Regions from separate parts of the Mesorhizobium sp. M1428 genome, predicted to be linked through region 2. Evidence: predicted binding sites of a transcription regulator. Region 2 holds the regulator's gene; the other holds the start of a gene.

Region 1 (15,227 bases), on a different contig from region 2:
CTGTGCGAGCCGGACCTCAGGATACGTGCCGACATCATCGGCGTGATGGTGAGGGCGACGACACCCGAAAGCACCACCGAGCCGGCAAGCGTCACCGCGAATTCGCGAAACAGTGCGCCTGTCAGACCGCCGGTGAAGGCCAGCGGCGCGAACACCGCGGCCAGCGTTATCGTCATGGCGACGACGGCGGACGAGATCTCCCGCATGCCATTGAAGGCCGCCTGCATCGGCGACAAACCGTCTTCCTCCATGTGGCGGTGGATGTTTTCCACCACCACGATGGCATCGTCAACAACCAGTCCGATCGCCAGCACCATGGCCAGCAAGGATAAGAGGTTGATCGAATAACCCAAAGAAAACAGCAGGAAACAGACGCCGATCAGCGACAGCGGAATGGTCACGATCGGCATCAGCACCGAGCGGAACGAGCCGAGGAAGAGCAGGATGACGACGATGACGATGGCGACCGCCTCGCCGATGGTCTTGAACACCTCCTCGATCGACGCGCTGATCTGCTCGGTCGAATCATAGACGATCTCGATCGTCATGCCGAGCGGCAGCGTCTCCTGGATGGTCGGCACGATCTTGTGGATCGCCGCCGCGGTGGTCAGCGGATTGGCGGCCGGCGTCGGAAAGATGGCGAGAAAGATGCCGGGCTTGCCGTTGAAGGTGACCCTGGTGTCGGTGCTCACCGCGGCGAGCTCGACGCGGGCCACGTCGCGCAGTCTCACCACATTGCCGTCTTTCGAGCGGAGCGGAAGGGCAGCGAAAGCCTCCGGCGTCTGCAGGGTCGAGCGAACCGTGATCGAGGAAGCCACATATTTGTTTTCGGTATCGCCGGGCGCGGAGAGGAAATTCGATTCGTTGATGGCCGTCAGCACTTCCGCCGCCGTCACGCCGCGCGCCGCCAGTTTGATCGGGTCGATCCAGACACGCATCGAATATTCGGCGGCGCCGAAAATCTGCACGTCGGCAACACCTTCGACCGTCGAGATACGCGGCCGCACGACACGCTCGATATATTCGGTGAGCTGTTCCGGCGTCATGTTCGGGTTCTGCATCGAGATGTACATCATCGCGAACTGCTGGCCGGTGCCCTTGACGATCACCGGGTCTTTGGTTTCGTCCGGCAGATCGCCGCGAACGCTCTGAACCTTCGACAAGACTTCGTTCAGCGCGACGTCGGGGTCGGAGCCGAGCTTCATCTGCACCGTCACGGTGCTGGAGGACGGCCGGCTCGACGACGTGACATAATCGATGTTTTCGGTCGAAGCGACGGCACGCGCGATCGGCGCGGAAATGAACCCCTGGATCAGGTCGGCGCTGGCGCCGGGATAGGCCGTGGTGATCGTGATGGCCGTTTCTTCAACCTCTGGATACTGGCGGATCGAAAGGTTGAAGATGCCCTGAAAACCCAGAAGCAGGATCATGCAGGCAAGCACGGTCGAAAGGACCGGGCGGCGGATGAAGAGGTCGGAAAAGCTCATTGCTGGGCTGCCTGCTGGTTCCCTGGCTTGCTCGGATCGATCGTGTTGTCGACGGCAACGGACATGCCGTTGGAGAGCCGGTTCTGGCCGGCGGTAACGACTTCGTCGCCGGGCTCGATACCCTCCAGGATCTCGACCAGGCCGGCGTTGTGGCGGCCTGGCTTGACGAACACCTGGGCGAGCACGAGCTGTGGCTTCTGTTCTTCCGCTGCCGGTTTGGCTTCCGCTGCCGGTTTGGCTGGGGTAGCGGCCGGCTTTTCTTCGGGTTTTGCCGCGGGTGCTTCGGCTGCGGGCTTGGCAGCATCTGCAGCCGACTTTTCCTCCGGCTTCGCCTCGGGAGCCGCCCCGTTGGCTTCGCCGGATTTGGCCGGGCGCACCACGAAGACGAAGTCACCGTACAGGCTGGAAGTCAGCGCCGTCTGCGGCAGCGCCAGCACGTTGTTCTCCTCGGGCAGTTCGACGCGCACCTGGACGAACTGACCGGGTGTCAGCTTGCCTTCCGGATTGCCGACCTCCGCCCTCACCGTCACCAGCCGGCTGGTCGGGTCGATCTTCGGATCGATACCGCGGATGCTGCCGGCGAACGGCATGTCGTCGCCGCCGACGCCGAGCCGTACCGTCTGTCCGATCTTCAGCTGCGGAAGCTGCTGCTCCGGCACGGTGAAATCGACACGCATCGTATCCATGTCCTGCAAGGTCACGACGGCGGTGCCGGGTGTGAGATACTGCCCAAGGTCGATTTTCGGAATACCGACGGTGCCCTTGAAGGGCGCCGTCAACTGCTTTTGGTCGAGCACCGCTTGCAGCTTGTTTACCTGCGCAGCGGAGACCGATGCCGCTGCCTGTGCCGTGTCGAGCGTAGCGTCGGTACCGACCCCACGCTTCTGCAGCTCGAGAGCGCGCATCAGCGTCGTCTGGTCGGATGTGGCTTGCGCCTTCGACGCCACGAGATCGGCTCGCTCGACTTCATCGTCGAGCTGCAGCAGCACGGCGTTGGCGGCGACTTTCTGATTGGCATGGAACAGGATGTCCTTGACGATGCCGGCGGTTTCGACCGTGAGGTCGACACCGCGCACGGCACTGACAGTGCCGATCGCCTCGATGCCGGGCGTCCAGGACATCGGTTTGACGATGACCGTCGACACGGTCGTGGCCGGCGGCTTCATGGTGGCGAAGAACTGTTTGATCGCATTGTCGCGAAACAGGTTGAAGCCGACGATGCCGCCGCACACCAGCACGAGCAGAATGAAGGCGATGATGAAGCGCTTGATCACGAACAGTTCCCTCGGCCATGGCCCAGCATAACGGTCGGACGACCGGAACACATACCTGTGACTGGTCCCAATTTCAAATGACGGCGATCTTACTGTACCGTCTGGACGGTCTTGTCAATTCCGCCTAAGCTAATGAATGGGGAACGCTTGATGAAGGCCCGCAGAGCAAATTCGCGCGAGAAAATTCTCGCCGCCGCCGCCGCCGTGGCGCGCGAGACGGGTCCTGGCAGCCTGTCGCTGGATGCGGTCGCCAGCCGTGCCGGCGTGTCGAAGGGTGGTCTTCTCTACAATTTCCCGACCAAGGCGAAATTGATGCAGGCGCTGGTGGAGGATTACCTCAGTGCGTTCCAGCAGGCGCTTGAGGCCGCCCGCACCAACGGCGTCAGCGGAGAGAGCCCGCTTGCGGCCTATATCAGGCTTTCGGCCGAGCATGCGGAGGAGTCGAAACCGTCGGCGTCCTGGATTTTTTCGGCGATTGCCGAGGATCCCGATTTCCTGACGCCGATAAAATCGTTCAGGCGGCAGCTGTTCCAGCAGCTGAAGGGGGAGACTCCTAACCTCAGGGCGCTGCTGGTCTGCTATCTCGCCATCGAAGGGCTTCGCAGCATGAACCTGTTCGGCTCGGACATTCTCTCCGCCGAAGAGCGCCGGCTGCTGATATCGACGCTGCTGGAGATAGCGGAATAGTCCAGGAATGCGCCGGCCGGGTTCAGTTGCCTCGGTCGCTTCGATCGCCCGTTTGCGTCAACCCAAAGTGCCTGCCGTCACACAGGCTTCATTGTACCGACATAGCGTCCTCCCATTCTTTGCTGCAACGCAGGAGGAGTGGGATATGGTCGATATTGTTTCAAGCGAGGCAGGAATTCCAAGGCCGGAGCATCCGCTTGACCGGCCAAACGGCACCGGCAAATGGTTTCTGCCGGCCTTTGCCACCATCATTCTGGGCAGCCTTGCCTATGTCGGCTACGCGCTCAGCCAGGACCTGACCAGCACCGTCGCGGTGCCGTGGATCCTGCTTGGGCTGGCGCTGCTGATCGCGCTCGGCTTCGAATTCGTCAACGGTTTCCACGACACCGCCAATGCGGTGGCAACCGTGATCTACACGCATTCCATGCCGGCCGAGCTTGCGGTGATGTGGTCCGGCTTCTTCAACTTCCTCGGCGTGCTTACCGCCAGCGGGGCGGTCGCCTTCGGCATCATTTCGCTGCTGCCGGTCGAGTTGATCCTTCAGGTCGGGTCGAGCGCGGGGCTAGCCATGGTCTTCGCGCTGCTGGTCGCAGCGATCATGTGGAACCTCGGAACCTGGTATCTCGGCCTGCCTGCCTCGAGCTCGCACACGCTGATCGGTTCGATCATCGGCGTCGGTCTCGCCAACCAGTTCATGGCCCCGGCCGGCTCCGTCACCAGCGGCGTCGACTGGTCACAGGCATCCAATGTCGGCCTGTCGCTTCTGATCTCGCCGCTGGTCGGATTCGGCCTGGCCGCGCTGCTGCTTCTGCTGATGAAGCTGCTGGTCAGGAACCGCGAGCTCTACGAGGCGCCCAAGTCGAGCGCGCCGCCGCCACTGTGGATCCGCGCGCTGCTTATCTTTACCTGCACCGGCGTCAGCTTTGCCCACGGCTCCAATGACGGGCAAAAGGGCATGGGCCTCATCATGCTCATCCTGATCGGCGTGGTGCCGACCGCCTTCGCGCTCAACCGCACACCGGACGTGAACTATCTCGAAGCTTACAAGTCCGCGGCGACGCAGGTCGAAACGGTACTCGGCAAATACGTCAAGCCCAGCGTCGCCGTGACCGACGCGGCGACCGTGGTCGGTGACGCCGTTCGCACCAAGACATGGAAGGACGAGACCACGCCTGCCCTGCAGAGCTTCATCCACGACACCAGCGCCATGTTGTCGCCCTATCCGTCCGTGGAAAAGCTGCCGACAACGCTGGTCAGCAACGCCCGCAACAACATCTATCTTATTGGTGAAGCGCTGAAGCTGATAGACAAGAAGAAGCTGCTGCCGATGGAGGCAGACGACCTGAAGGCGGTGACGACCTATCATAAGGCGGTCGACAACGCGACGAAGTTCATCCCGCTCTGGGTCAAGGTCGCCATCGCGCTTGCGCTCGGCCTCGGCACCATGGTCGGCTGGAAGCGCATAGTCGTCACTGTCGGCGAGAAGATCGGCAAAAGCCATCTGACCTATGGTCAGGGTGCGTCCGCCGAGCTTGTCGCGATGGCGACGATCGCATCGGCCGACTATCTCGGCCTGCCGGTCTCGACCACCCATGTGCTGTCCTCGGGCGTTGCCGGCACCATGGCGGCGAATGGTTCGGGCCTGCAATGGTCGACGGTGCGCAACATGCTGATGGCCTGGATACTGACCCTTCCGGCCTCCATCTGTCTTGCCTTCGTGTTGTTCGTCATCTTCCGCCAGGTGTTCTGAGCGGGGGCAGGGTTTTGACCAGAATGTCGCGGCGCCGGCCCCGGCGCCGCCCGGATCACCTGAACGTGCATTGTTTCGGCGGCGGCCATGAATGACGCATCGCATCTGACATTGCTTGCCGCGGACGATCAGCACCATACTCCTGGGCTGGTCTGGGCCTATCATGCCGCTCCCGGCAAAGCTCCCGAACCGCTGGCGCCCCGAGACATAGAGGCCGCGCTAGCCTCAGCGGACGGCTGGGTCTGGCTGCATGTCGACCTTGTCGACCGGCGCGCCCATTCCTGGGTCAGCCACGCCTGCGCGCTGCCGGCGTCGGCTCATGCAATCCTCGAAGGACATGAGGACAGCCTGGTGCTGGCGCATGAGAATGGCGTCGTCCACGGCATTTCGGCCGACCTGCATGGCGAGATCGCTCATCAGTCGACGACCATCGGCAGATTGCATTTTGCGGTCTCGGAGCGGCTGCTGGTCACCGGCCGCCGGCATCCGCTGGCGGCGGTGGAGGAAGTGCACACTGCCCTTGCCGCGGGGCTGCGGCCGGCCACGGCATTCGAACTGTTCGAAACGCTGGTCATGGCTTTTTGCAAGACCACCAGCCTGCGGCTCGCCGCGGCGACGAAGCGGCTGGATGCGGTCGAGGATCATCTCGTGACCGAGCGGCTTGCCGACGAAAGACGGCAGCTGAAGGATGTGCGCCGCCTTGCCGTATCCCTGCATCGGCCGATCTCGGCCCTGGCGGCCCTTTTCCAGGATGAAGACCGTTCCGTCTGGAACCTTTCCGCCGGCGCACATGAAGTTTTGCGCCGGCTTGCTGCGCGCCTTGAACGGCTCGACCGCGAGGTCGTCATGATCAACGACCGGGCAAGGCTGCTGCAGGAGGAGCTTGCGGCTGAGCTTGCCGACGAATCGAACCGCAGCCTCAAGGCGCTGGCGGTGATGAGCGCGCTGCTTTTGCCGGGAACGCTGATCGTCGGCATTTTCGGCATGAACACGGGCGGACTGCCATTTGCCGAGAGTCCTAGCGGCTTCTTCCTGGCGATGCTGCTGGCGGTTGGCGCGACCGGCCTGTTCTACTGGCTTCTGCTGCGCGCCGGCGCCAATCTGCGGTTCTGAGGCCGATTAATGGCGCCGTTCGTTCACCCGTATGCAAAGTACGGGCTGGCACGTCGAAACCACGCCATCCCGCCCTCCGAAAATCGGTTCCGATTTTCGGGCCGATGCGCTAGAGCCTTTCGGGATTGAACCGTGCCTTTAACCCGGAAAGGCTCCCATCGCTGCCCATGCCTCACCTTCCCGAGCATCTTCTCACCGGCTACCGCAACTTCATGAGCGGTCGGTATCTCACCGAAAGCGGGCGTTATCGCGCGCTGGCGCGGGAGGGCCAGGCACCGGAAACGATGATCGTCGCCTGCTGCGATTCCCGCGCCGCGCCTGAAGCGATCTTCGATGCCGGGCCAGGCGAGTTGTTCGTGCTGCGCAATGTCGGCAATCTGGTGCCGCCCTATGCGCCCGACGATCAGTTCCACTCGACATCGGCGGCGCTCGAATTTGCCGTGCAGAGCCTCAAGGTCAAGAACATCGTGGTGATGGGTCACGGCCGCTGCGGCGGCATCCGCGCGGCACTCGACACCACGGCCGCGCCGTTGTCGCCGGGTGATTTCATCGGCAAATGGATGAGCCTGATCGCGCCGGCGGCCGAGACCGTATCGTCGAGCACCTTCATGACCGCGACCGAGCGCCAGACGGCACTGGAGCGCATCTCGATCCGCTATTCCATTGCCAATCTGCGCACCTTCCCTTGTGTTTCGATCCTCGAAGGCAAGGGGCGGCTGTCACTTCACGGCGCCTGGTTCGATATTTCGACCGGGGAGCTTTGGGTGATGAACAAGGACACCGGCGATTTCGAGCGGCCCGACACGGAGTAGGAGGCTGGGCATGGTGCGACTTCGGGACGCGTTCGCGGCTGCGGCACTGCTCTGCTCGGCGGATTTCGCCCGTGCCGACGACAGCGCGATCATCGACCGCTGGTATTCGGCACTGCTCGTCGCCGACCGCAGCGAATTGTCGGACCTGCTCGCCGACAACGTCCGCATCAAGCTCGACGACCTCGGCGTCGTGCAAAGCAAGCAGGAATTCATCGCCTCGATCGCCGAGTGGCAAGGCGCCGTCGCCGGGGCCGAAATCCGCCACCGGATCGAGAAATCGGAGGGCGGCGTCACCACTGTGATCGCCTGCTATGATTTTCCCAGCAACGACATGCTGATGCAGGAGACCTTTGCGGTCGCCAACGACCAAATCACCGCCAGTTCGCAAGCCGCGATCGCCGAAAATTGCGATGGCTACTGAGGAAATCATGAACGGGGCGCGCTGTTGCGTGGAGCCGGCCGGCGCCTTACATCGGTGACGATCCGCTTCCCCCACCCACTCAGCGAAAGTTTGCCCATGCCGTCCACCGTCGACCTCGCCGCCCATCCGCTGACCGCGTGGCAAGGGCCGCTCGGCCTGCCTGATTTCACGCGCATCGGCGACGGCGATTTTTCTCCGGTCTTCGACGCGGCCCTGAAGGCGCATGAGGCCGAGATCGAGGCGATTGCCGGCAACGGCGAGACGCCGACCATCGACAATACGCTTGCCGCACTCGAACTCGCCGGCGAGGCTCTCGACCATGTTTCGTCGATCTTCTGGTGCCGCGCCGGCGCCCACACCAATGAGGCGATCCAGGCGCTGGAGCGCGACATCTCACCAAAAATGTCGCGGCATTTCTCGGCGATTTCGATGAATGAGGGCCTGTTTGCCCGCATCGACGACCTCTATCAGCGCCGCGAGGCTTTGAAGCTCGATGCCGAAACGCTGCGGGTCTTGGAAAAGACCTGGAAAAACTTCGTCCGCTCCGGCGCCAGGCTCGACGCCGAAGGCAAGAAGCGGCTGGCATCGATCAACGAGGAATTGTCGTCGCTCGGCACCAATTTCGGCCAGAACGTGCTTGCCGACGAGCGCGACTGGGCGCTATTCCTCGATGAGGCCGATCTTGCCGGCCTGCCGGAATTCCTGAAAGGCTCGATGGCGGAAGCCGCCGAGATGCGCGGCCAGAAGGGCCGCTACGCCGTCACCTTGTCGCGGTCGATCTACGAGCCGTTCTCGACCTTCTCAGAACGCCGCGACCTGCGCGAGACAGCGTTCCGCGCCTTCATCATGCGTGGTCAGAATGGCGGCGCCACCGACAACACGGAAGTGGTGCGCGACATGCTGCGCCTGCGCGCCGAGAAGGCGAAGCTGCTCGGCTATCCTTCCTACGCCGCATTGAAGCTCGACGATACCATGGCCAAGACGCCGGAGGCGGTGCACGCGCTGCTCGATCCGGTCTGGGAAAAGGCGGTGGAAAAGGCGGCAAGCGACCGGGCCGAATTGCAGCGGCTGGCGGCGAAGGCCGGCAGCAACGAGAAATTCGCCGCCTGGGACTGGCGCTTCTATCAGGAGAAGCTGCGCGCCGAGAAATTCGCCTTCGACGAGGCCGAGCTGAAGCCATATCTGCAGCTCGACCGCATCATTGACGCTTGTTTCGACGTGGCGACACGATTGTTCGGCATTTCCTTCGAGGAAAAGAAGGGCATTGCCACCTGGCATCCGGACGCACGTGTTTTCGTCGTGAAGAATGCCGACGGCAGCGAGCGCGGCCTGTTCCTCGCCGATTATTTCGCGCGACCCTCGAAGCGCTCCGGCGCCTGGATGAGCGCGCTGAAATCCGGCTACAAGCTTGGCGATGGCTCCAGGCCGGTCATCTACAACATCATGAATTTCGCCAAGCCGCCGGCCGGCGAGGCAGCCTTGCTGTCGGTCGACGAGGCCAAGACCTTGTTCCACGAATTCGGTCACGCGCTGCACGGCATGCTGACCGACGTTACCTGGCCATCGGTCGCTGGCACCTCGGTCAGCCGCGATTTCGTCGAGCTGCCTTCACAACTCTACGAACACTGGCTGACGGTGCCGGCAGTGCTGGAAAAGCATGCGCTGCATGTCAAGACCGGCAAGCCGATGCCAAAGGCGCTGGTCGACAAGATGCTGGCGGCGCGCACCTTCGGCGCCGGCTTCGCCACAGTCGAGTTCACCGCCTCGGCCTTGGTCGACATGGCCTACCATGCGCGGCCGGATGCGCCGGACCAGCCGCTTCGTTTCGAAGCCGAAACGCTCGAAAAGCTCGACATGCCTGACACCATCGCGATGCGTCACCGCACCCCGCATTTCGGCCATATCTTTGCCGACGGTGGCTATTCGGCCGGCTATTACTCCTACATGTGGTCGGAAGTTCTCGACGCCGACGCTTTCGCCGCCTTCGAGGAAACAGACGATCCCTTCAACCCGGCGCTGGCCGAGCGGCTGCGGAAGAACATCTACGCCGCCGGCGGCTCGAAGGACCCGGAAGAACTCTACACCGCCTTCCGCGGCAAGATGCCTTCCCCGGAAGCAATGATGGCCAAGCGCGGGCTGGTGTGATGCATGCCCGCTCTTGTAATCGTTCTCTTTCCATCCTGATTGATGTCGGCTGTCATCGCGTCGGGTTGCGCACCGCCTGATCCGGTTTCCGCCGGTCCGGCTCGGCCTCGCTGGCTGCGGCCGCATCGTTGAGGTGACTGCACTTAATGCGGTCTCCATCGTTCCGGCCAAAGGAGCCGCGTTCATTGCGGCGCTACGGGCTGTGCGGGGGTACAACGACAGCTTGCCCGCTATGCTGATCGGCGCTGCCGCATCTGGACCGCGCCTTGCGACGACCGCTACGGAAATAAATCTCTCAGTCGAGCTGTCAGCCCCGCCAACGGAAGGCGGGGCTGGTAAGTTGATTGTCCCGGCAAGCTTTTTTGCCGGGGCGATTGGCCTAGGCAGGCACAAAGCCAAAGTAGGCTTTGTAGGAAGCCCCATCGCCGGAAATCAGGGGCGTTTCCACTTTGAACCCAATCCCGCTGAAGGTGGTATTGTTCGTGCGTGCCGCGAGCAACACCATCTGCTTTGCGGAGATGGTCACTGTCGCGCTCCCGATCCTGTCATCGCCCCAATCGAAGAGATCGCTGATGGCGCCGCCGATCGATGGCATCAAGGATCCCAGGGCCGGGGCGGCTATGGCGGCAATGATAGGTCCCGCTACCGGAATGAGGCCCAAAGCCAGCGTACCGGCCGTATGGACGCCCATGACGATCTTCTGCACCTCGTCCTTGTACTTGTTGGGATCGCCAAAATCATTTTCCATCAGCACCGTACCGATATTGATGCCGTAGGGCTTGCCTCGATAAATTTCCATAAGGTCGGGTCTTGTATCTCCGGCATCAACGTCGCCATAGACCTGGCTGCGCTTGGTGTCGGCGACCTGCGGCGTTGTCACGCTGACGATGACATAGGGTTCATCCGCACTCGACCCCTGATCCCAGTCGGTCTCGCCGAAGCAATGGAGGCCGGTATAGTGGACGACGACATCTCGAAGGTCGACCGCGCCGGTGTCGGGCCACCAGTATATGCCACCGTTTTCAAACAGATTGGCACGGCCACCATCGGCAAATTCGGTCTCGTCGGTCGTGGGATAGCCCAGATATGACTGTTCCCAGCCCAGGCTCTCCCACTTCTTGCGGATGTCACCGTACACCACGTTGGCTCCTGTGTTCGGTGTCCAGTAGATCGAGCCGGCATTGGCAAAATGGTTGTAGCGCCCGACGCCGTCGGGAGTTCCAGTTTCGTCGGTCACCGGATAGCCGAGAACCGAGCGCTCCCAGCCCATTGCTGCCCATTTGCCGCGAATGGCCCCCCAAATCGCTTGAGCACCGGTGTTCGGTGTCCAGTAGATCGAAGCGGTATTGTTGTTGAAGTGATTGTATCGGCCGACGCCGTCGGGAGTTCCGGTTTCGTCGGTGCAGGGAATGCCCCACGCGAGACCGCCAAGCGCAATCCACTTCTTGTAGATTTCGCCATGGATCTCAAAGGCGTCGTGCATGGCATCGTTGTAGCAAATGCATGAGCCGTTCTTGAGATACCAGGCTTTTCCAGTGTCCTTCCTGTCGATCTCGGCGAAGCCGGCGCCTCCAAGGGAGTTGTACTTTTGCTGTATGACAGCTTCGGGCGAGAGGAGCGACCAAGGCCCGATCCTGAGCTGGTCGGCAAATCTTGTGGCTCCAGCGCGGACGGCGCCGGCACGCACTCTCGAAGTTGCTCTGGCAGTATACGGCATGACCTTTTCCTTCCTGTGAGTGTTGGTATCGGGGGCTTCAGGCCTCCGGCGATCGGTTTTGATCGACGGGCTGAGGTTCCCAGACCGCGACTTACGGACGGCTTACAGAGTTCCGAGCTGCGCCAAAGCAATTCCCGGAAAAGTGTGAAACGGTTTTCCCGGGAAAATCGCGTAGCGCTTTCCCTAGGGAATTGCGCAAAAATAAAGAGATAGAGCGGTTCGGCGTTTCCGTGAAACGATGAACCGGTCTAGAGAAACGGGCGCACGAGCGAGCGCAGCAAAGGCGAGGGCTCGTCATCGCCGGTCGAAGCGAGCGCGCGTTCATAGCGCCGGTAATCCTCGATGGCACCGGCATGGTCGTTCCTGGAGAGGCTCTCCTGGATGAGCGTCCCATGGAGTTTGGCCGATTCCGGGTAGAAATCGAGGGCACGCCGGCACGCCTGGCGTGCCCGATCCGCGTTGCCTTGGCTCTGCCAGTGTTTGGCGATTCGCACGGCAAGCTCCACCAACCCGTCCCGCACCCGGTCGGCCGCGGCGTTCGACCAGGCGGGCGCCGGGCCATTCGAGAAAAGCGGACCGAAAAAGCTTTCCAGCAGCGCTTCCTTCTCCTCGATCGTGCTGTCTCCTTGGCCCGACAGCACACGTTTCAGCCGGTCTTCCCAATCCTGTAGATCGACCCAGACCTTGTCGGCAGCGAGTCGCAAACGGCCTTCTCTCAGCGTTACGAAATCGCCTTGCCCGAGCAATTTGCGCAGACGATGCAGCGCCTGCTCCAGAGCCGCCTTGGCCTGGTCGCCGTCGAGGTCGGGCCAGAGCCAATCCTGCAGGGTTTCCACAGAAGAGACCTGGTCCCTCGACAGGCAGATAATGCGCAATATGTCGAGCGCGCGGGTAGGTTTGGCACCGGGCGCGACCTCGGCGCCATCGATCTCGAGGCGGTAGCCTCCCATCAAGTGGATCCTGAGCGGCCAAGGCCACTGGGCGGGTCGGCCAGCGGGCGGGACCAGATATCGCGCCCGAACGACGCGGCGGCACAGATCGACGTCGATCTTTCGCTCCAGCGCATCGGCGACCAGATCGGCCAATAAGTCCGGCAGGTTGAGCAGGATTGCGGAGGGGTTGACCTGGCGCAGCGCCTCCATGAATTCAGCCAGACGAGCGCCATAGGACGCGCCGCCGTTCCACTTCTGCTCCAGAGCCTGGGCGGCCAGAATGCTCAGTTCGACACGCTGGCGGGGGCCGCCGCTCAGCCTTTCGACGATCTCCTGGAGTAGCGTAGTCGCCTCCGCCGGACGCCGGTCGGCAAGCAGAACCTGGTATTTGGTGACGTAATGCGGCCAGCGTTCGATCATCGGCTCATTCGCCCGCTCGATCGCATCCATGAAGACATCGCAGTCGAGATAGGCCTTGGCGAAGTCGCCATTGCGCGTGTGCATCGCCGCGTGGCAGTCGGCGACCACCGCGACCTGGGTGGTGAACCTGCTGTCCGCGATCTCGCCCAGCCGGGAGACAAGCGCATTGAATTCCGAGAACTTGTTGTGAAGCTTCATCAGCAATTGAAGCTGATAGAGGGCGCTGAACTCGACGCCCCGTAAGGCGTGCTGCTCGCCTATCGCCGTTGCGCGTCGCAACGCATCCTCGGCCGATGCATAGACAAAACCGCGCCGCGAATAGGGGAAGTAACGGCCGCTGGCCGAGCCAAAGGACACCAGCCACATGCCGAGCACCAGGGGCGGGATATCCGGATGTTCGAGATCGGCGGCAACGCTGTCCACGGCATTGGCAAAAATGTCGCGCTGCCCCGACGAGGTCGCGTAGTCGATGAGCGCTTCGCTTGCCAGCAGGCGCAACTCGACCGAATCTTCTATCGGCAGACGTGTCAGGCGCTGCTGGATATCATTCACGAGGCGCTTGGCGTCGTGGGCTTCGAATTCGCCGGGTTCGGCGAAATCGATGGCCCGCAGGATGCCGAGCCTGACCATCATGAGTTCCTCCGGATCCAACTCCGGCAATCCCTTGGCAAGAAGCTGTGAGGCTCGGCGCGTCCAGTCCGCCAGCCCCTCATGCGTACGCCAGCTGGCGGTCTTGACCACGACCGCCCGCGCGACGGTCAGGCATTGGCCGCGCATGTCGGTGTTCTCGAATGCTTGCCATGCCTTGGAGAAGTGCGGTTCGGCCTTCGCATCGTCCGATGCGAAGGCGACGCCCAGCCAATAATGAACCCACCCGTCCATCTGGTCGGGGGGCAGCCTGTTGCACCATTCGACGAAGCTGGCCCGGCGCCCTTGCGAGAGAACGCCGTTGGCGCACACCAGAATGAGCTGGCGTGCCAGCGGCCAGGCGCCCGCCTGCAACGCCAGGACGATTGCCGCGTCGGTTTTGCCTGCCTCGTGCAGGACCTTTGCAGCCTGCTCGCGCAGCCTGGAACGGTCCGCTTCCGTCACGCGCCGGTCCAGTAGGCCGGCAAGGTATTCGCGCAACAAGTCATGCAGCTGGAAGGCGGCGCCGCCCGGACCGTCGCGCGTGATCAGCAGCTGGCGATGCTGCAGCCGCACCAGCAGGCGAGCAGCCTGCGGCGAGCCCAGGAACGCATCGGCAAGCTCAGTGCTGATCTCCGGCAGAACGTTGAGCCTGATAAGCAGATCCTGGTCCTCCGGCGCGATGTCGCGCAGGAAATAACGTCCGACAATCTCCCGAAGGCCGGCGCCTCCGGCAAGGCCGGTCTGCGAAAGCGGGTAGTACATTCCGGCGTTGGCCAGCAGGAGAAGGCCCACCGCCCAGCCGCGCGCCTCCGAAATGTCGCCGACCTCGGACGGCGATTGCGAGCGGGCGGCGACGAGGTTGCGTGCCTCCGCAGGCGAAAACTCCAGCAGCGTTTGGTTGAGGACCGGCAACTGTCCCGACAGCACGAGGTCGGCGACATCGCCCTCGGGCAGCATCCGCGATGTGCAGATGCAGCGGATGGTGTTGGGGCGTTCGCGCAACAGGATCGCCAGCGTCCGGCGGAAGCCTGGCGCGTCGGCACGATGCAGATCGTCGAGGACCAGGATCGTGCCGGGATCAAGCCGCGAGAAATAAGTGCGGAAGAACAGCCGCGCGAAATCGTCGGAATTGTCGGCATATTCCGGACCGAAGACGGGCATGCCGGCATGCCCGCCGTCGAGCGACAGCGTCAGGTAGTGGAAAAGGCGCGCAACGTCCTGGTCCTCGGTGTCGACCCGATACCAGTTGTACGCCGATTCGCCTTGCTTCAGCCCGCCTCGCTTCAGCCCGCCTTGTTCCAGAAAGTCGATCACCGCGGTGGTCTTGCCGTATCCACCAGGCGCAGCCAGCCAGCATGCACCGCTGTCGAGGGCCTGCGAAAGCAGCGCCACTACGCGCGGACGGCTGACAATTCCCACTGGCCGGGGTGCCGAGAGCTTTGCTATCTCGCGCGGCGCGTCCCGGAAGGATTTATCCATTGTGAGGACTCTCGCAGCGCAGTCGCCTCGCGAAAACAGGTAATCGGTTCGCCCGCAACAACAAATCGCCGGCCGGCGTTGTGCTCGCCTGACGTGCCGTGCTCGCCGGCAAGGTCGCGGTTATCCCTTGTGTGACATGATATGCGAAACCCCGACACTCACGTCGGCGGTGTGTCTTGCCATCACTGCGTTCATTCGCATTGCAATCGTCGCATAGCCGCTTCGTTCCTGGTCGGTAACTTCCGAGGGCTTGAAGAGCCAAGGAAGGGGTGCAACCTGCGCGTCCTCGAAATTGGCCGGCAGATTCGATGGCAGGGCCTTTTTTCCCAAAGGCAGCTCTAGCCCAAGGTCACTAAATTC
Region 2 (15,227 bases):
AGCGGCCGAAACGGGTGCGTTTGGTGATGAAGGTCATGACGATGCCGACTGCGACAGCGATCAGCACCGGTATGGCGATGCCATGGGCGATGAACAGCCCGCCTTCGGGGAGGGTGATGCCGTTCCGCTGGGCGTACTGGCGAACGATGCCGATCGGCCAGGGATAGGAATTGGCGATCCAGACAGCGCCGAGGATGGCGGCACAGGCGACAACACCGAGCAGGGTCTCCGCCCAGACGGGGCGCAGCGGAAATTTGAACCGCTTGCGCTGCGACCGGCCGTTGAGCAGCATGAAGGCGACGCCCACACAGGCGAGAATGCCGACGATCCAGCTTGCGGTTGCGCCGATCGAGCCACGCGGCCCGCCGCCCATGAGCTGGAAGGTGGCGTCGAGCGGCGCGACGGTGCGCCCGCTCGTCATCAACCATGCCATGCCGCGCCAGACCAGCAGGCCGCCCAGCGTCACGATGAAGGCCGGAACCTCGAGATAGGCGATGATAAAGCCCTGGAACGCGCCGATCAGGAGGCCGAGCGCCACGCCGGCAGCCAGCGCGATGATCCATATCCAGGGATTTCCAAGCTGGAACTCCATGACGCGGATGAGGAATTCGGCCTGCGCCACGCCCATCACCATGCCGATCACGCCTTCGACGGAGCCGACCGAAAGATCGATGTTGCGCATCACGATGACCAGCACCATGCCGGTCGCCATGATCGCGACCGAGGAGGTCTGCACCGACAAGTTCCAGAGATTGCGCGGCGTGAGGAAAAGCCCACCCGAGAGTATGTGGATCCCGACCCAGATGACCAGCAGCGCGCCGACCATGCCGAGCATGCGCGTGTCGAGTTCGGTTGCCTTGAGAAATCGGGCAACGATGCCGAGCTCGGATTCACGCGCCCGGTCTGCCGTGCTGTCGACCGGCGTGTTGGAAGTCGTGTCGGTCATCATGTTTCTCCCGCCGGGTTGCCGTCTGCCGCGGATGCCGGAAGCGGCCTAGAAGTTATCCGCCGGAAGCGGAAAAACAACTCTTGTTGAAAAAACGCCGCGGCGAGCGGCCGCGGCGTTCGGACGTCTCGGAAACGTCGGCTCAGTTGCAGACTGCAACAGTGCCCGCCGCCACGCCGGCGCAGACCTCTTCTTTCTTGATCCAGCCGGCGTCGATGACGACGTTGAGGTTATCCTTGGTGATGGCGACCGGGGTCAGGAACAGCGACTTGACGGTATTGCCGCCGGGCGTGGTGAAATCCTTCACGCCGGCAATGTCGGTCATCTGCTTGCCGTCGGCCAGTTGCGAGGCGATCTCGGCGGCGTTCTTGCCGAGCTCGCGCGCATCCTTCCACACCGACACAGTCTGTGTGCCGAGCGCGATGCGGTTCAGCGCGGCGTGGTCGCCGTCCTGGCCCGAGACCGGAACAGATCCAGCCAACCCTTGCGCCGTCAATGCTGCGACGACGCCGCCGGCAGTACCGTCATTGGCCGCGACCACTGCATCGACCTTGTTGTCGTTCGCCGTCAGGAACTGTTCCATGTTTTTCTGGGCGTTGGCCGGCAGCCAGCCGTCGGTATAGGCCTCGCCGACATTCTTGATCTTGCCGCTGTCGATAGCGTCCTTCAGCACTTCCATCGAACCGGCAAACAGGAAATCGGCATTCGGATCGGCACCCGAGCCCTTGATGAAGACGTAGTTGCCTTCCGGCTTCACCTTGAACACTTCGCGGGCCTGCATGCGGCCGACTTCCTTGTTGTCAAAGGTCAGGTAAAAGACGTCCTTGTTCTCGATCAGCCGGTCGTAGCCGACAACCGGAATACCTTCGTCCAGCGCCTTCTGCACGGCCGGCCCGATGGCCGAGGCGTCCTGCGCAAGGATGATCAGTGCGTTGGCGCCCTGCGAGATCAGGCTCTCGACGTCGGTGAGCTGCTTGCCGGGGTTGGACTGCGCGTCGGCGGAAATATACTTGTCGCCGGCGGCCTCGATGGCCGCCTTCATTGCGGCCTCGTCGGTCTTCCAGCGCTCTTCCTGGAAGTTCGACCAGGAAACGCCGATGACCTTGTCTTTAGCCTGCGCCACCGACGCCAGCGCCAGCGTCATGGCGACACCCGCCAGAATGGCGGTCGTGAATTTCTTCATCATATCCTCCCTGCGCCGCGTACGGCGTGACCAATTGGCTCAAAGACCAGCTTAGAAGCTCTAATTTTTTCGAGCCTCGAAAAAATACTGGCCCGATCTCCGGCTGCTGTCAACATCGATTCTGATGGATTTTGATGACTTTGCGAGTTTTTTCGAGCGTCGGAATAAACGATGACAGCGCCACCCGCATCTGACACTATTTGCCTGCATCCGACACTGTTTGTCGGACATTACCGACGGCTTCCGGTTCATGAGCGGCCGCGGCAACCGGGAGGAAAGCAAAACGATGTCGGTCGGAATCCGCCATGACGATTTGCGCCGGCGCAACCGGGCGATGGTGATCTCGGCGGTGCGCCGGGCCGGCCAGCCATCGCGTACTGAGATCGCAGCAACCACCGGCCTCAGCCATTCGACCATATCGGCGATCTCCTCCGACCTGATACGGGAAGGCATCCTCGCCGAGAGCAAGGCAAGCGAGCCCGTTTCGTTGAAACGCGGTCGTCCGCAGGTCGGCCTCGCCCTCAACCCGGAAGCTGCGGCGGTGTTGACCGTGGTGTTGTCGCTGAATTTCCTGTCGGCCGCCATTATCGACTATGCGGGACAGGTGGTCGCCGAGGAACAGCGCCGGCTGGACACGCTGACCATGCCGCGCGACGAACTGATCCGCGAATGCATGGCCATCGTCCGGCGCCGACTTGAGGATCCAGACCTTGACGTCCGCAGTGTCGCCCGCATCGCCCTAGCTATCCAGGGCATTACCGACTCCCCTGCACGCGCCATGCTGTGGTCGCCGATCACGCCGCAGACCGACATTGCCTTTGCCGACATGCTGGAGGACGAATTCGGCATCCCGGCAACGGTGGAGAACGACTGCAATATGATGGCGGTGGCTCTGCGCTGGCGCAAGCCGGACCGCTATCGCGACGACTTCATCGCCATCCTGCTTTCGCATGGCATCGGCATGGGGCTAGTGTTGAAGGGCGAGCTGTTCACCGGCACGCATTCCTCGGGCGGCGAGTTTGGCCACATGATCCATCGTCCAGGCGGCGCGCTCTGCCGTTGCGGACGACGCGGCTGCATCGAGGCCTATGCCGGCAACTACGCCATCTGGCGCAACGCCAGGCAGATGAGCGAAGACAGCGAACCGGTCGCCGACGTCAGCGACGCCGACATGCGCGCCCTGGCGGCCCGGGCGCGCGAGAAAGATGGGCCGGAACGCGAGGCCTACTGCAAGGCCGGCGAAGCGCTGGGTTTCGGTCTCGGCTCGCTGTTCGCGCTGATCGATCCGGCACCGGTCGCGATGGTCGGCGCCAGTGCCGCCGCCTTCGATCTGATCGAGCCGGCCTTGCGCAAGGCAATCGCACAGACCGCCGGCGGCCAGCATTCCGGCTCGATCTCTTTCGACACTGAGCCGAACGAATTGCCGCTGATCCGCGAAGGCTGCGCGATGCGGGCGTTAAGCTTCGTCGACCAGGAGATTTTCGCGCCGGGCGCGCAAATGAGGCCCGGCGTCCGAAAGAACGTCGCCTGACCAGGCGGATCAATCTTCCCTGATCGCATAACCGGCACCGCGGATGGTGCGGATGACATCCGGCATGCGGCCGTTATTGACGGCTTTGCGCAGCCGGCCGACATGGACGTCCACTGTGCGTTCGTCGATGTAGATCGTCTCGCCCCAGACATTATCGAGCAACTGGCTGCGCGAGAAGACGCGGCCCGGATGCCGCATCATAAACTCCAGCAGCCGGAATTCGGTCGGTCCGAGCCTGATCTCGCTCTTCTTGCGATAGACCCTGTGCGATTCGCGATCGAGCACGATGTCGCCGACCTTCAGCACGCTGGACAGCACTTCCGGCTTGGCGCGGCGCAGCAGCGCCTTGACCCTGGCCATGAATTCCGGTGTAGAAAACGGTTTGACCAGATAGTCGTCGGCGCCGGTCGAAAGACCGCGCACCCGGTCGCTCTCCTCGCCGCGCGCGGTCAGCATGATGATCGGCAGCCGCTCGGTTTCGGGGCGCACCCGCAACCGGCGGCAGAGCTCGATGCCGGAAACCGCTGGTATCATCCAGTCGAGCACCAGAAGGTCGGGCACATTCTCCTGCAAACGGATCTCGGCTTCGTCGCCGCGTGTCACCACCTCGACCTGGTAGCCTTCGGATTCGAGATTGTAGCGGAGCAGCACACCCAACGGCTCCTCGTCCTCCACCACCATTACTCGTGGTGCGATCATCAGCTGGGCACCCCCATCATGTCACCGGCGCGGACATTGTCGTTTCGTCCTGCTTCGGACGATTGACCGGCAATTGCTCGCCGGTCAGCACATAATACGCATTTTCGGCGATGTTGGTGACATGGTCGCCGATCCGCTCCAGATTCTTGGCGCAGAACAGCAGGTGCGTGCAAGCGGTGATGTTGCGCGGATCTTCCATCATGTAGGTCAATAGCTCGCGGAACACGGACGTGTATTTGACGTCAATGCGCTCGTCGGCGGCACGCAGCTTGGCCAACGCGGCCGCATCGCCTGCAGCATACTCCTCGATGACGCCCTGCACCTGGATGAGCACCAGCTGCGCCATCGCGTCGATGGAATGCGACAAGTCGCGCGGCGTGACGCTGAGGCCGACCGCACTCACACGCTTGGCGATATTCTTGGCAAGGTCGCCGATGCGTTCGAGGTCGCCGGCCATGCGGATCGCTCCGACCACATGGCGAAGATCGTGGGCCATCGGCTGGCGTTTGGCGATCAGGGTGATGGCGCGGTCGTCCAGTTCGCGTTGACGCGCATCCATGATGGCGTCGTCGGAAACGACGCGTTGCGCCAACACGTTGTCGGAATTCAACAGGGCCTTGGTCGCCCCGCCGACCATCGAACCGGCGAGGTCGGCCATGTCGCGGATCAGCTTGCTGATCTGCTCGAGATCCTCGTCGAAAGAAGCGACTGTGTGTTCGCCCATGGTCCTGTCCTCATATGCATGATCGGAACGGCTCAGCCGAAGCGGCCGGTGATATAATCCTGCGTGCGCTTCTCGCGGGGCGACGTGAAGATCTTCTCGGTCCGGTCGAACTCGACCAGTTCACCCAGATACATGAAGGCGGTCTGGCGCGACACGCGCGCCGCCTGCTGCATGTTGTGGGTGACGATGACGATCGTGTAGTCGGCTTGCAATTCGTCGATCAGTTCCTCGATCTTGGCGGTCGACAATGGGTCGAGTGCGGACGCCGGTTCGTCGAGCAGAATGACTTCCGGCTTCACGGCCACGGTGCGGGCGATACAGAGCCGCTGCTGCTGGCCGCCGGACAGGCTCAAGCCGCTGGCGTTGAGTTTGTCCTTGACCTCGCTCCACAGCGCGGCGCGCTTCAACGCCTGTTCGACGCGGCCGTCCATCTCGGACTTGCCGAGGTTTTCGTAGAGCCTGACGCCGAAGGCGATGTTCTCGTAGATCGACATCGGGAACGGCGTCGGCTTCTGGAACACCATGCCGATCTTGGTCCTGAGGAGGTTGAGATCCTGCGACCGGTCGAGAATGTTTTTGCCGTCGAGCAGCACCTGGCCCTCGGCTGTCTGTTTCGGGTAGAGCTCATAGATGCGGTTGAACACACGCAGCAGCGTCGATTTCCCGCAGCCCGAAGGCCCAATGAAGGCCGTGACGCTGCGCTCGGGCAGCGACAGGCTGATGTCCTTTAGCGCCTTGCTCTGGCCGTAGTAGAAGTTGAGGTTCTTGACCTCGATCTTCGTCTTCTCGGCGACCGTTTCGGTCATCGTCATGTCCGGGGACAACATCTGTGTCATCTGTCCTCTCTGCGTCCGGTAAGGCTGCGGGCGAGGATGCTCAAGCCCAGAACCGTCAGGGTGATTATGAGTGCGCCGGTCCACGCCAGTTGCTGCCATTCCTCGTAAGGGCTGAGAGCGAACTGGAAGATGGTCACCGGCAGGCTGGCCATCGGCGCGTTGATATTGCTGCTCCAGAACTGGTTGTTGAGCGCGGTGAAGAGCAGCGGCGCCGTCTCGCCGGAAATGCGCGCTATCGCCAGCAATATGCCGGTGACGATGCCGGATAATGCGGCGCGGTAGGCGACCGAACGGATCACCACCCAGCGCGGCGCGCCGATCGCGGCACCGGCTTCACGTAATGCGTTCGGCACCAGGTTGAGCATGTCTTCGGTGGTGCGCACGACCACCGGAATGACCAGGATGGCAAGCGCAACGGCGCCGGCAATGGCCGAGAAATGCCCCATTGGCCGCACCATCAACTCATAGACGAACAAGCCGATGATGATCGACGGCGCCGACAACAGGATGTCGTTGATGAAGCGGACGACGGTGGTGATGCGCGAGAAACGTCCATATTCGGCCATGTAGGTTCCCGCCAGCACGCCGATCGGCGTGCCGACGACAACAGCGATGATCGTCATCAGCAGGCTTCCCGCAATGGCATTGAGCAGGCCGCCGGCCTCGCCCGGTGGTGGCGTCATCTCGGTGAAGACCGCAAGCGAAAGCCCGGCCGTGCCCTTATAGACCAGCGCGCCGAGGATGAGCGCCAGCCAGGCAAGCCCGATGCCGGCGGCGACGACGCAAAGCGCCATCATCACCGAATTCCTGGCTTTGCGGCGGCTGTGGAGCGATGAGGATGTCGACATCGGTCAGGCTCCCGTACGGGCGTCGATCCGCATCAGCATATAGCGGGCGGCGGCAAGGATCAGGAAGGTGATGACGAACAGGATCAGGCCGAGCGAAACCAGCGAGGAGGTGTAGAGATCGCCGTCGGCTTCGGTGAATTCATTGGCGATGGTGGCCGAGATGGTCGTGCCCGGCGCGAACAGAGAGGCGCTGATGCGGTGGGCGTTGCCGATGACGAAGGTCACCGCCATGGTCTCGCCGAGCGCCCGGCCGAGGCCAAGCATGACGCCGCCCATGATGCCGATGCGGGTATAGGGAATGACCACGCGCCGGGTCACTTCCCATGTCGTGCAGCCGATGCCGTAGGCCGATTCCTTCAGCACCGCCGGCACCGTATCGAAGACGTCCTTGGTGATCGAGGTGATGAAGGGCAGCACCATGATGGCGAGGATCAGCGCCGAGGTCAGAAGGCCGATGCCGTAAGGAGGGCCGGCGAAAAGGCTGGATAGTCCCGGCACGCCGTGGAAGATGTTGATTATGAAGGGCTGTATCGTCGTCTGCAGGAACGGCGCGAACACGAACAGGCCCCAGATGCCGTAGATGATCGAGGGAATGCCGGCCAATAGCTCGACCGCTATGCCGATCGGGCGCCTGAGCGGGCGCGGGCAGAGCTCGGTGAGAAAGATTGCAATGCCGATGCCGATCGGGACCGCGATCAGGATGGCGATGGCCGCCGTTACCAGGGTGCCGTAGATCGGCGCCAGTGCGCCAAATTTTTCCGTGACCGGATTCCAGCTCTCAGTCGTCAGGAAAGAAAAACCGAAGGAGGACAGCGCCTGCCATGAGCCGGCAAACAGCGAGATCGCGACACCGCCGAGGATGACCAGCACAAGAATTGCGGAAGCGCGGGTGAGACCGCGGAATATGGCATCTGTGAGCGCGAAGCGCCGCACCGTAGCTTCCCTGGCCCGGGCTGCTGCGGATGATGGCATGGCATCGGAAGCGATGGTCATTGGGTCCTCGCGATTAAAGGCAACAGGGAGGGCGCCGTCGACGCCCTCCCTGGAGGAGATTACATAGCCGAGTAGAGCGGCTTGCCGTCGCTGCCGACGACTTCCTTGGCCCACATCGCCTTGACGCTCTCGACCACCTTGTCGGGCATCGGAACGTAGTCCAGCTCGCCCGCCATCTCGTCGCCCTTGTCATACGCCCAGGCGAAGAATTTGAGCGCCTCGCCGGTGGTCGCGGCGTCGTCCGGCTTCTTGTACAGGAGGATCCACGTCGCCGCCGTCATCGGCCAGGACTCGGCGCCCGGCTCGTTGGCGAGGATCACCCCATAGCCCGGCTGCGAGCTCCAGTCGGCATTGGCCGCTGCCGCCGAAAACGCCGCCGCGGCAGGCTCGACCTTCTTGCCGTCCTTGTTGATCATGTCGGTGTGGGTGAGCTTGTTCTGCTTGGCATAGGCGTATTCGACATAGCCGATCGCGCCGCCAGTCTGGGAGACGTTGTTGGCAACGCCCTCATTGCCCTTGGCGCCGATGCCAACGGGCCATTCCACGGCCTTGTCGACGCCGACCTTTTCTTTCCAGTCCGCGCTGACGTCGCCGAGGTAATAGGTGAAGTTGAACGTCGTGCCCGAACCATCGGAACGGTGAACGACCGCGATCGCCTGCGAAGGCAGCTTGACGTCTGGATTGAGCTTCTTGATCGCTGCGTCATCCCAGCTCGTGATCTTGCCGAGGAAGATGTCGGCCAGCGTCGGGCCGTCGAGAACCAACTCGCCAGGCTTGATGCCTTCGAGATTGACGACGGGAACGATGCCACCCATCACCATCGGGAACTGAGCCAGTCCGGACGCTTCAAGCTCTTCGCCTTTCAGCGGCGCATCCGAAGCGCCGAAGGTAACGGTCTTGGCCTTGATCTGCTTGATGCCGCCGCCGGAACCGATCGACTGGTAGTTAAGGCCAACGCCGGTGTCTTTCTTGTAGGTGTCGGCCCACTTCGCATAGATCGGGTAGGGGAAGGTGGCGCCGGCGCCGGAGATGTCCGCGGCGAGCGCGGCGGACAGGGTGAGGGTGGTCGTCGCCGCAGCCATTGCAATCGCAACGGCCGCCGAGCGGATGAAATGTCTCATGTGGCCTGCTCCTTGTCGGAATATGGTCTCTCGGCGCCATACCTCCGGCGCCCGCTGAGGCCAATAGCCCCCGATTATTACAGTCGCATGACAGTTTCATGTCGCTCCGGTAACGTCGTCCAGCCGGGGTTAAGAAGGAGCGGCTGCGGCCTTTGTCGGAGTGGGCCGCGCTTTGCCGTTGGAATCAGCAGCTTGCGTGAATTCCGGCCCGGCATCGTCTGCTCGGCGATCGCAGCCACCGGCCTTGAAAAGAAAAAAGCCGGACGGGAGCGCGTTGCATGCAGCCAGAGCGTGTCATGGCCGCGCCATCGCCTAAACAGGTCCGTTGGGGTAAATCTGACCCTGTTTCTTGCCGGCGGTCGCTGCTCCCGCCCGTAACTGGAGGAGCGGAACTTCGAATCCCATTGTCGCGATTGAGCGCGGCTTTGGTATGGTGCGATCGCACCATGGCCTTACGCTGGAAGCGTTGACGAATCGCACGTTTCTAACTCGCGCTGGACCTCCATCCGCGCCCGACCCGGCGCTCGATCTTCGAGCAAGGCCTTCGACTGGAAGTGCGAAGACTTCTACTTCACCGTATCTACTCCCTCCGCCCTATTCCGCCGGTTGTCGGTCAGGCCGAAGCAGCGTTATAAGCTTGCAGGGGTGTTGCTGATGTTTCGACGGATTCTGCCTGTCTTCCTGTGCCTGGCGCTGCCTCTGGGAAGCGGCTGCGCGCGCAGCTATGACGGCACCGTCATCATTCCCAAGCCGCTCGATGTTCGCCGGTTCTGGGACCGGCCTTCGCCGCAGGCGCAAGCCGAACAGTCGCAACTGGAGACCGACGTCTTTCCAGTGGCGCCGCAAACGCCGAAAAGGCTGGCGGTGCGCAGGAGCGCAGCTTCGGTTGCAGCGCCACGGAGGAGGGTTGCCGTCAACCCGCCGTCGCCGGAGCCGACGAAGCCGCTAACTTGCAGGAACGTCAGCGAGCCCGGCAAACGGGCCCGCATGGTCTGCGAATAACCAGCGACGTCGGTCGACGCGCGCCTCCAGGCCTTGAAGAGGCTATCTGGCCAGCCGTTCGCCGTCTCGGACCGCCGCCTGCCTTGGTCAGTCCGCCGGGAAAAAGGCCGGCCCGACCACTCTCACCGGCCGCGCTCCGACCGCTTTTTCGATCGACTGATGCTGGGCAGCCCCTTGCACCTCGGTAGCCTGCGTTTTTGCCTCTGCGGGAGCGGCACCGGCGGTTTCGATCCCGGATTCAGGAATTTCCGCGACGATGCCAAAATCCGGCTTTGCCGTCGGCAACGGAATGATGGCGTTGGTCATGTTGGCCGGTGTCACGGTTCGTGCCCTGAGTTCGGCGACGCGCCGGTAGTAGCGCTTGACGTCGCAGGCCTTGAAATTCGCGTCGTCGCGGTACCGGAACGCGGCAGGTAGCTCCACATAGGGTTTTCCCGACTCGAGTGCGACCATCTCTTCGGTCTCGCGGGTGGCGTCGCTCAGCGTATAGAGGTCGACGCCGGCATCGTCGCAGATGTAGCGGCACTGATCGACCGTTTCCTTCAGATCGTCGCTCTTGGCGAACTGCGATTTTGGCGCGGGGAAGAAGTATCCGTCCGACAAGCGAACGCAAAACAGCATCCGATTGCCGCCAATTGTTGTGCCTGCGGACTGGGCTTTGGGTGCTGTGCGTTGCTGCGCCTGCTGTTTCTTGGCAGCCGGGGCGGCGCAGCCCAGCGCGACAAACCTGGCCTTCAATCCGGACGTGTCCCTGCCCGAATTCGCCAGTCTCGCGATTTGCCGTTGCACCTCCGCCTTGCTACTGACCAGGTCTGCGCAGGGATTGAAGAAGAAGCCGGCCGTTTTCACCGTGCATCGGCGTTGTCTCTCCAGCTTTTGAAGCGCGGCGAGTTGCCGGTGCAGTTGGGCAAGCTCGGGGCTGGTCCCGCCGCCGCGCCCCGCCGAAACCAATTGGCTCCTGATAGCACCGCAGCTATCCGCGTAGGAGAAGGATGTGCCGAGCGCAACGGCTATTGCCGACACTAGCATCAGAATCGTGAAGGGCCAGAAGCGTGTCATTGGAACGACCATTATCCTTGTTGCGCCGAGAACAGGATTTCTTCTTTGTCGACTATGGATAAGTACTGGCTAAATCAGTTTCACCTAATTGAAGTAGATCGAACTGCCGACAGAGACTTTAGCTCTAGTGTATTAGATCAACTCGTGTAAATTCAATATTACATTTTTATTTCAAGATTGAGACGAACCGGCAGCAACGCCGGCGGACGCCCGCCACGGCGACGTTTGATGCGCGCGGCGGGTTCCGCATCGCGATCAATCCGGCGTTACCGGCCGGCCGTTGCTGAAACCTTAGCCCTGGGTTCGGCGTTGAGCGGCCAAGGAGGAGACCGCAAATGTCGATCCACTTCACTGTCGCGGACCTGACCAGGAATCTGTTCCATTCACTTGGGTTGGACCATGAACGCGCACCGAGGCCACTTGACCACGAGCAGAGGCTGTTGCTGGAGTGCTATCTCGCCGGCCAGATACCGGAATCGGCCTGGAGCGACTATGTCTTCGAAATGCCGGAACTGGCGCGACATGTCGAGGCGAGACGAAGCCGCCACTAAAGCGCATCGCGGTCGACCGGGCCTCATGTGACGCGCTTAGGTTCTTGTCTAATGCATGTCGTTGTCGCAAAACCGCTGCACACTTTGCGCGACATGCATTAGGAAAAGTGGAATCCGGATGTCGGAAAAGATCAAGGCGAAGCCTGCACTCGCGTTGCAGGCTGTTTTTGTTTAGGCGAGTTGAATTGCAGAGTGAACACCTTGCCCGGGATGCCTTCAGCCAGCGCCGGTGAAAGGCTCAACGGCAGGCAGTGGTCCACGGCCGCAATCGCCGCATCGACAAAAGCTTGCCGCGCCTTCTCGTCGCCGGCCACGCGGATGGCGGTCGGCTTGGGCCGGCCGATCAGCGTGCCATTGCGCCTGAAGCTGAAGCTCAGGGTGACGGTGGAATTCCCGGCATTCGCTGGCGGGGTCCAGCACGCCTGGATGGCAGCCCCGACCTCGGGCATGGTGTTGAGCGTCGCTGCATTCGATTGACCGGCTGCACCCGCCAGCATGGCGCCTGCAATCACCACCATTCCAGCAATGCTTTTCATGACAGGGCCTCTGTCCTTGAACCGCCCTCGAGGACGGGGACTACTTCGATGGTAGGGCCGACATCGGCGATGACAAGATGCCGGCGACGCGCTTCATCAGCCATGCAGGGCGTCGAAGCGCCGTCAGCCGCAACTTCGGCAGCGCCGCAACAAGCAAAAGGCCGGCGAGCAGCCGACCTTTGCTTTCCATCCGCGCCAGTACATCCGTGGTCGCGGGCTGGAGGTGGATACCAGTAGAAAGGGTTTCGGTTAACGAAACCTTACTCTCCCCACATCGTGCAAACAGGGGAGAGTAAAAAAGAATTACCCCAGATCATTGCAGGCTCCTGCGGGAATGCGGACGGTCGCCGGCCTGCCCGTGCCTCAGGCGTTGGCCTGCGACCGCACATAGGCGATGTAGCCGCGCACATCGCCGGCCGGCTCGGCATAGGCCTTGCCGAGCTTCTTCTCGATCGCCGCCATATAGTCTTTTGCCCATTGGGGCAGCGCATAGTCGATGACGGCGAGGAATTCGAGCGTCGCCGCCAGGCGGATGTCGGCGATCGACGGGTTCTTGCCGCCGATGAACGGCTTGCCGTTCCTGAAGAAGCTGTGAAACACCTCCAGCGGCTCGGCTATCGCTTCCATAGCGGCCTTCTGGGCTTCCGACTTCCTGTCGGGATCAGCGTCGCTGTGACCAACCTCGCCGGCATATTGCGGGAAATTCAGTGCAGGATAGGTGGCGCGCGCCACATAGGGGTAGAGCGTCCCGATCAGGTAGAACATGGCACTGTCGATCATTGCCCGCTTGGCCGGCGCCTTGGGATATAGGTTATCCAGCCCGTGCTTGTTGGCGAGGTATTGCATGATGGCGCAGCTTTCCCACAAGACACCTCTCGGCAGGCCCTTGTCCTCGATCATCGGCGTCAAATGGGCCGGGTTTCGCGCCATATATTCGGGCGAGCGCGTATGGCCCCATACGTCGGTCTCGGAATGGTCGAGCCCGGCGGCGCGTGCAAACACCCGAACGCTCATATTGTTGACGCTCGGCTTCAGCATGCTGAGCGTGAGCGCCGGCTTTTTCGCCGGTTTCGCCTTGGCCTTCGCGAGCTTTTTGGCGGAGACCTTCGCCGCCGGCTTTGCCACTTTCGCCGCTGACCTAGCGGCGGCTTTGGCCGCCGGCTTCGCTCCTGGCTTGGCTGTCATCGGTGCCGAAGTCTTGGCCGCGGGCCTTTTCGCACTCTTCGTTGCTGTCTTTGCCATTATGTCCTCCCATTGTTGGCGTGTCGTCAGTATGGATTTTTCGGTGCGCGATCCTCCGACAAGGTTGCGCGCGAGCGCTCGACAAGCGTCTGGATCGCATCGGCAAGGTGCACTTCGGCGATGTTGTAGTCGCCGCGCGCAACGCGGATCTTGTGCGCCTGCATCAGCACGTCGGCATGGGTGAAGCCCGCCGGCGGCTCGAAACGGTAGGAGGCGAGCTCGATCAGCAGGCCGAGCGGATCCTCGAAGTAGATCGAGTCCATGAAACCGCGATCCTTGACGCCGCTGTGCTTGATTTCACGCTCGTTGAGCCGGGCGACCGCCTGCAAAAAGGTGACGCGCGACACCGCAAAAGCGATGTGATGGACGCAGCCCGTATCGGTCGGCGTGCGCCGCTTGACTGGTGTGCGGCTCTCGTCGGTGAAGACCGTGATCAGCCGCCCATCGCCTGGGTCGAAATAGAGGTGGCTTTCGCTTGCCTTGTCGAGGTTGGGCTGCTCGAAGATGAAGGGCATGCCGAGCACGCCCTCCCAAAAATCGATCGAGGTCTGGCGCCCGGCCCCGACCAGCGTGATGTGATGGACGCCTTGTGATTGCAGTTTTTGCATTGGTCTCCTCCCGGCCACGCCGTCTTGCCGCCGAACGGAAGTTCGGATGCCCAGTCGCGCTTGGATCAGCGCCCGGCATGTGACCGCGCCCGGCCTCGCTCGCCTGCGCTCCGCATTCCGCATCCTGCAGGAGTGCGGCCGGAGCTTTGATGAACGGATGCTAATTCAATCCGAGGCGTTGCGCCAGAAGCGCTGAGTTTCAAGAACTCCACGCAGGCGCCAAGAGCGGCACCGGGATCGCGTCGCTGGGTTTCCCGAGCGGTCGGTTTGGCGAGGCAGGTCAAAGGGGCCCGGTTGACGCATGCCGCGCCTGGTTCGGATTACGGGCGCCCTTAGATGAAAATCACATATTCTTCATCGGCACGTCGGGATCGACATGTCCCCCATCGGCAGTGATCTTCAGCCTTGAGAGGTAGTGCTCCCATCCCATTCGGTGGCTGTCACGCTCCTTTGCGTTCGGCAGTCCGCTGTGCGTGAAGCGGATCAGTGTCCCCGCATCCCTCGCGATCAGGTCGATCTCGACATGGCTGGAGCCGGGCGGCACGGTCTCGTTGTCTTCCCAGCCAAAACTGTAGGCAAGACGGTGGACCGGGATCACCTCGGTGAACTCACCGCGCGCCATATGGCGACCACCGACATTGACGAGAAACAGACCGCCCGGCGTTGCATCCAAATTCGCTTCGGTCCCGATCCATCGCACGATCTGGTCCGGATCCGTCAAAAGCGCGAACACGGTCGCTTGTGGCGCGGCGACCTCAATCTCTGTGTAAACCGATTCCGCCATCGCTCACTCCAGGTCACATCCGCATCGAATGCCGTACATGATTGAAGCGAATTTGGGGAGTTGCAAGAAGATGTTCGAGGCGTAAGCATAAGCCGGTGCCGAGTGACCTTCTACCGATGCTTCTCGCAAACTCGCTTTCATTCCTTCTGGACGACGCCGCGCATATTGGCGACGGTGGGCGACTTCTATTGCAGCTCTCAACGCATTTGATGGAAGACGGCTTGCCGATCATCGCCGGCGCGCTGGCGCAGGATGCTCCCGACCCGATCATTTCACGCCGCATCTGGCTCTGGCGAGCGCCTGGGGGTGAAGTGGTCGAGGCTTTGGGGATAGGCGCCGACGGCCAGAATGCCGATCCCCGGTTCGTGCTGCGGGAGTGGCTTGGCACGACGCGGGCGATCGTGTTCGACGAGCGAGCGGGCGGTGTCGCACCGACTTTGGTGTGGGCGTTCGATTATACTCCGGATGAGGCGCAGTCAGAGCTGCTGCGGCAAGTCTCCCGGTTTGCTGCGGCTCCGATGACCGCACTCGCAGAACGGTCCGCGAAACGCGCATTGCTCGAAG

What was found. Region 2 encodes PhoB, which activates phosphate uptake and scavenging genes when phosphate is short. Its sites were predicted from a motif close to TGTCATNNANCTGTCAT; they were not measured.
Region 1: the regulator PhoB is predicted to act here: its motif matches at 3,524-3,540, upstream of NKG60_RS23960 (inorganic phosphate transporter).

What each region holds. Positions count from the first base shown of each region.
Region 1 is NZ_JAMYKT010000020.1:31,441-46,667, forward strand. It holds gene NKG60_RS23945 (efflux RND transporter permease subunit) at 1-1,487, opposite strand, end outside; gene NKG60_RS23950 (efflux RND transporter periplasmic adaptor subunit) at 1,484-2,761, opposite strand; gene NKG60_RS23955 (TetR/AcrR family transcriptional regulator) at 2,912-3,448, shown strand; gene NKG60_RS23960 (inorganic phosphate transporter) at 3,594-5,198, shown strand; gene NKG60_RS23965 (transporter) at 5,286-6,311, shown strand; gene NKG60_RS23970 (carbonic anhydrase) at 6,479-7,123, shown strand; gene NKG60_RS23975 (nuclear transport factor 2 family protein) at 7,134-7,544, shown strand; gene NKG60_RS23980 (M3 family metallopeptidase) at 7,635-9,689, shown strand; gene NKG60_RS23985 (LGFP repeat-containing protein) at 10,069-11,172, opposite strand; gene NKG60_RS23990 (AfsR/SARP family transcriptional regulator) at 11,655-14,867, opposite strand; gene NKG60_RS23995 (hypothetical protein) at 14,988-15,227, opposite strand, start outside.
Region 2 is NZ_JAMYKT010000017.1:43,147-58,373, reverse strand. It holds gene NKG60_RS22510 (sugar ABC transporter permease) at 1-946, opposite strand, end outside; gene xylF (D-xylose ABC transporter substrate-binding protein) at 1,089-2,129, opposite strand; gene NKG60_RS22500 (ROK family protein) at 2,416-3,660, shown strand; gene phoB (phosphate regulon transcriptional regulator PhoB) at 3,670-4,359, opposite strand; gene phoU (phosphate signaling complex protein PhoU) at 4,376-5,083, opposite strand; gene pstB (phosphate ABC transporter ATP-binding protein PstB) at 5,116-5,919, opposite strand; gene pstA (phosphate ABC transporter permease PstA) at 5,916-6,767, opposite strand; gene pstC (phosphate ABC transporter permease subunit PstC) at 6,771-7,760, opposite strand; gene pstS (phosphate ABC transporter substrate-binding protein PstS) at 7,820-8,881, opposite strand; gene NKG60_RS22465 (hypothetical protein) at 9,536-9,883, shown strand; gene NKG60_RS22460 (DUF2865 domain-containing protein) at 9,971-10,942, opposite strand; gene NKG60_RS22455 (hypothetical protein) at 11,278-11,493, shown strand; gene tolA (cell envelope integrity protein TolA) at 11,625-12,011, opposite strand; gene NKG60_RS22445 (hypothetical protein) at 12,070-12,219, opposite strand; gene NKG60_RS22440 (glutathione S-transferase family protein) at 12,393-13,271, opposite strand; gene NKG60_RS22435 (VOC family protein) at 13,298-13,879, opposite strand; gene NKG60_RS22430 (SRPBCC family protein) at 14,223-14,663, opposite strand; gene NKG60_RS22425 (adenylate/guanylate cyclase domain-containing protein) at 14,780-15,227, shown strand, end outside.